DNA from 2 places in the Paenibacillus sp. JCM 9796 genome. Region 1 is predicted to be linked to the other one. Evidence: riboswitches for the same ligand, from Rfam matches in the RefSeq annotation. Region 1 holds a riboswitch; the other holds the start of a gene.
The links. Region 1 has a riboswitch for cyclic di-GMP ahead of ACZ439_RS13655 (PilZ domain-containing protein). Riboswitches for the same ligand answer to the same signal wherever they lie in the genome.
Positions count from the first base shown of each region.

Region 1 (2,400 bases):
CGTCGTCGCCGTAACGCGCGTTATCGGTCGTTACGTTGTACACGACGTGATAGGCAATCTCAGCCGGTCCGGTCAGGAACGGTATGCACTCGATGATCTGTTTATCGTCCACAAACAGATGCGCGGAAGATGACATTTCATTGCGGGTATTTTCAAAATAAGACACATTCGCTGCGGCCGTTGACCCCGGATTTCCCGTATCGTGGGCCACCATAAACCGGCAGCGGGCTAACGCCGTCTTCGGACGCCGCTGGCTCGGCCCCGTCAAATAGCGTGGAATGATCTCATATTTCATAACAAAAGCCACCGTGCTCACCACCCTGCGGACATTTCGGAAGGTCTCGGGCGCTGGGGTCCCCAGCCGATCCGACGAGAATCCTTGCCTTACGATCAGCATATGCGAGCGCCCTGCAAGAAGTCCGTGGCATTGCCGGCCTCTATTTGAATATACGTTTGTTAAAATCGTCCCGTTTCGAACTGAAATGGTTTTCCACTTGCTTTTTCAACACAAACGCCCGCAGCGCATTGGCTTTGTCCGTTGGCATGTCGATGTAACGCGCTCCGTAATAGATTACGGTTTCTCCCGGATCCAACCGTATGATCTCGACTTGGCACGGCATCTCGAAGCCCAGGTCCAGCCGAACGTCGGCCATAGCATGCTTGCTTAACTCAATATCGCTCGGCAAAATAAACCCGAGCCCGCTGATGCTAATATTTCGAACCTCCAGCGCGACATGCTCCTTCAACAGTTGGAGCTCCGCATTCGGTTCGCGGATCGAGAGCAGGTGTCCGTCATGTTTGACGTCGACCCGCGGGTTCTCCCGCTTCTCGGCGAACCGGCTCCGATTCTGAGGGGGGTTGATAACCATCAGCGCTCCTTGATCTTTAGCTACGACCGTCGATTGGAACGTATAGATTCCGCCGGGTGAATAGACCGTTAATTTAACCGTATCCCCAAGCTCGAACGCCTTGTATTCCGAAATCTCAACTTCAAGAATATCACCCTCGGCATAAGTCAAAATGCCGGTCGAAACGAAATCCCGCTTCTCCACCGCCACCCGGCTGTTCAGCAGTATTCCGCTTGGGCTTCTATACGTTTCGTGGGTAAACTCGTAGGATATTTTTTCACTCGTAACGGACTTCATCACCTTCGTTACCACCTTTCGCTCTCATGTCGTCGTAAAAAATAAGCTGCATCTCAACATGCGAGACTACAGTCTGTTCACCGGTGCGCCCAATCGGCGGCCAGGCTGTCGTCATCCTCAATAAAGAAGATCTTAGACCCTAAGCTTTGCGTCCTTGCCTTTCGACAAGTTTGTCAAAAAAATGAATGATAACGACTATTTAACTAAACTTCACATCACCGAACTTGGGTACATATGCCCACATCTTGATCTCATTATAGGTGTTTCCTAAATCCCCTTCAAGAATATTCACACTTTTCACAAAAAATTAACAGCGCTTTTCCGTAAAAAAATTATTCACATGTTAACCGTTCTGTGGATAACTTATATATCCACACCCGGACTTGCCCTAAAAGCGCGATTTACCTACAATGGGGATAAGAAATTAATCCTCTTTATCCACATACTTATCCACAGCATGTGAGTAAGAATGCTTGTTCGTTTTTCTTACCCGCAATCGACGAATGACTAATGATGAATGAGGTGTAACGATTGATAGCCATAGAAGAACACGAGTATTTTATGCGGGCGGCAATCGAAGAAGCGCGGAAAGCCGAAGCGATCCGCGAAGTGCCGATCGGAGCGGTCATTGTTCGCGGCAGCGACATTATCGGCCGCGGTCATAACGTTCGGGAAACGGCCAAAGATCCGCTTGCCCACGCCGAACTGATCGCGATTAAACAAGCGAGCGAACAGCTGGACGCCTGGCGGTTGCTGGAATGCCGGCTTTATGTGACCCTTGAGCCGTGTCCGATGTGCGCCGGAGCGATCGTCCAGGCGCGAATTCCGCAAGTGATTTACGCATCCCCGGACCCAAAGGCCGGCTGCGCGGGGACGCTGATGAACCTGCTGCAGGAAGATAGATTTAACCATCGCGTCGACGTGATTCAAGGCGTTCTGCAGGAAGAATGCAGTTCCATGCTCACCCAATTTTTCCGTAGATTAAGGGGGAAGACGTAACCTAATTCCCTTTACAACGCCTATTTACCCATGCTAAAATATAATCGTTTCAGAAGTTCGAGACGTGGCTCAGCTTGGTAGAGCGCTTGGTTCGGGACCAAGAGGTCGCAGGTTCAAATCCTGTCGTCTCGACCATCCTATATGAACTACGAATTGCGGCGTAAACCGCAATTTTTTTATGCCCAAATTCCGATATCCCTCTCTTCTCCCGTTGTTTTCCCTCTCTCCCTTCAGTCTATTTTGTTAGCCCGTTCTC
Region 1 is NZ_AP043723.1:2,823,234-2,825,633, reverse strand. Features, by position in the region: gene ACZ439_RS13660 (peptidoglycan recognition protein family protein) at 1-295, opposite strand, end outside; gene ACZ439_RS13655 (PilZ domain-containing protein) at 438-1,145, opposite strand; cyclic di-GMP riboswitch class I at 1,238-1,330, opposite strand; gene tadA (tRNA adenosine(34) deaminase TadA) at 1,707-2,144, shown strand; tRNA gene ACZ439_RS13645 (tRNA-Pro) at 2,203-2,279, shown strand; partial or broken gene ACZ439_RS13640 (amidase family protein) at 2,390-2,400, shown strand, end outside.

Region 2 (2,400 bases), 180 kb from region 1:
TCATGCGCATGAAAGCTGCGTCATCCACGATCATAATGTTAGCCATCCGTTGTCTGCTCCTTCGAAATTAAAATGAACTGCCGATCAACAGCAGCCGGCAATCATGAGCGTAGGGTTGTCGGCTAATGAAACTTCTTGTCCCGTCGTCAGGTAGCGAACGACCGGCCGCTGCATATGATCGGTGATTTTCGTCACGATCGCGTTATCGCCGGTTTGCATCCGAATTTTCGTTCCTGGCGGGTACGAGGGAACGGCTCTTACGAAAGCCTTGACCACATCCGCGTTATAGTTGATGCTGCTCGTAGCCATGATGCGTTCCATCGCATCGTGAGGAGCCGCATCCTGCACCGAGATCAGGTTCTCGTACAGATTGCACACGCCGCAAATTTGCGCATACTCGTGAAAGGTTGCCCCGGAGATGCCGCGCGGGTATCCATGGCCGTCGAGGGTTTCATGATGTTGATACGCAATATGCGCCGACAGCAGACTGAATTCGCGAATGCCGCGGATCAGGTTGAAGCCGGCCTCGGGATGCCCCGTCTCTTGTTGCGCCGTCACTTTGCCGATATCGTGAAGCAAACAGCCTACCGCCAAATCGCGAAGCATCAGGTCGTTGTAACCGAGCGCCTTGCCGACCTGGAGCGCCAGCAAAGCCACGTTGACGGCATGAGCGTAAGGCTTCAGCTCTTCCGCAAGCGTTCTCGAAGGCACCGGGATAACGACCGGCCGGCTTTGAACTTCTCTGATCAGACGGCTGACGCCTGTCAGCACATTTCGGATGGGAAAAGCTTTTTTCGCCTTGACGGCGGCATAAGCCTCCTGCACGTTGTCGATGACATCCATCCAGGTGGGCATGTCCATCATTTCTTCCAAGGTGATCCCCTTGGACTCGGCGTCCTCAATGATCAATTGCTTGATGCCGACTTGGATCAGCTTCTCCAGATACCTCGGATGAATGGTGTTGTTGGCCGCAAGCAGCATGCGCCGCTTGTTGTCGTATACGGGCTGAGCCAGCATCATGGCTTGTTCGTTGTATTCGGTAATCGGGATAAATCTCATCAAGCTCACTTCCCTTTTCATCAAAGTCGATTGGTTTGTCCGATGCGCCGCCGTTGAAGTTCCTTACCGCTGCTCCTCGTTACTCGACCTTCAAAAAAGAAACTACCTCAGCCAAATATCAGGTAGTTTGTCGCGATCTAGCCTCGATGGCAGCCCAGCCGTCATAGCTTCCGCATTAGACCTGTGGCTTTGCGTCCTTATCTTTCAATAAGTTTGCCTTTACATAGGTTGTTAGAACTAATTTCCATATAAACTCTTAGCTCAGCATAGCACATACGAACTAATATTGTAAATAATGATCACTTTTTGTCGAAGTAGGGTAAGACGGGGAATTACTTCCCCGGACTCCCCGTCAAACCGTGCATGCGGATTTCCCGCACACGGCTTTCCTTCGTCAGTTCCCCATCTTCAGGAGCGAGTCGTCTTCACCCGTCACCGGGCTGCATATTTCACACCTGAATTAGAAACGTGTGGTGAGTAGGTTTGTTAGAAATACCATGCCAGCTTCTTCCAACGCTTTGTTCGGGATAAGCCTGTTTGAAACCGTAGACTTCTTTTTCCGCATGAAAGCTCGTACTCTCATGCGTGACCATTCGTCTAGCCGCTGAAACTTGCTCTTTACGTTCCCAATCCCAAAGTAATTTCCAAATCCTCGCGACACTTCATTCAGCTTCTTGATCATTTCCTCAAGGTTGTTCCCTTGCTGCCTACGGGTGATCTTGCGGACTTTATCTTTGTACTTCTTTACTTTGGCGTCCGGCAAGATGAGATAATTCTTCCAGAAGTCGAACCCCAAGAAGCGGAACCCTTCGTCGAAATGCACCACTTTCGTTTTCTCCGGATGCATCCGCAGCCGCAGTTCTTCTTCCAGTATCGTCCTCGCCGCTCTATAGGCTTCTTCTGCCTGTTCCATTGTCTTGCAAAGAATGACGGCATCATCCGCATATCTGACCACGGCAAAGCCTCTCTCCTTCATTCCCCAGTCGAAATGATTCAAGTACAAATTCGCAAGCAGCGGACTGATGACACCACCTTGCGGGGACCCGACTTCCGTTTCATGGAACTGGCCATCTTCCATGACTCCCGCGGTAAGCCATCCGCGAATGAGCGTCAGCACTTTCCCGTCAGTTATTCGTTCACGTACCTTTTCCACCAGCATGTCATGCGGTATTTCATCGAAAAAGGACATGATGTCGAGGTCTACCACATAGTCGTATCCGCCGCGTTTTGCTCGCCGAATCGTATGAATCGCTTGGTGCGCGGAATATCCAGGTCTAAAGCCAAAGCTGTAGTAGTAGAAGTCCTGCTCGAAGATCGGCTCTATGATTTGGCGTACCGCCT
Region 2 is NZ_AP043723.1:2,638,891-2,641,290, forward strand. Features, by position in the region: gene ACZ439_RS12715 (response regulator) at 1-46, opposite strand, end outside; gene ACZ439_RS12720 (HD-GYP domain-containing protein) at 85-1,059, opposite strand; cyclic di-GMP riboswitch class I at 1,205-1,287, opposite strand; gene ltrA (group II intron reverse transcriptase/maturase) at 1,520-2,400, opposite strand, start outside.
Region 2: it holds a riboswitch for cyclic di-GMP, as region 1 does, so the genes downstream of both, ACZ439_RS12720 (HD-GYP domain-containing protein) here and ACZ439_RS13655 (PilZ domain-containing protein) in region 1, are expected to answer to the same signal.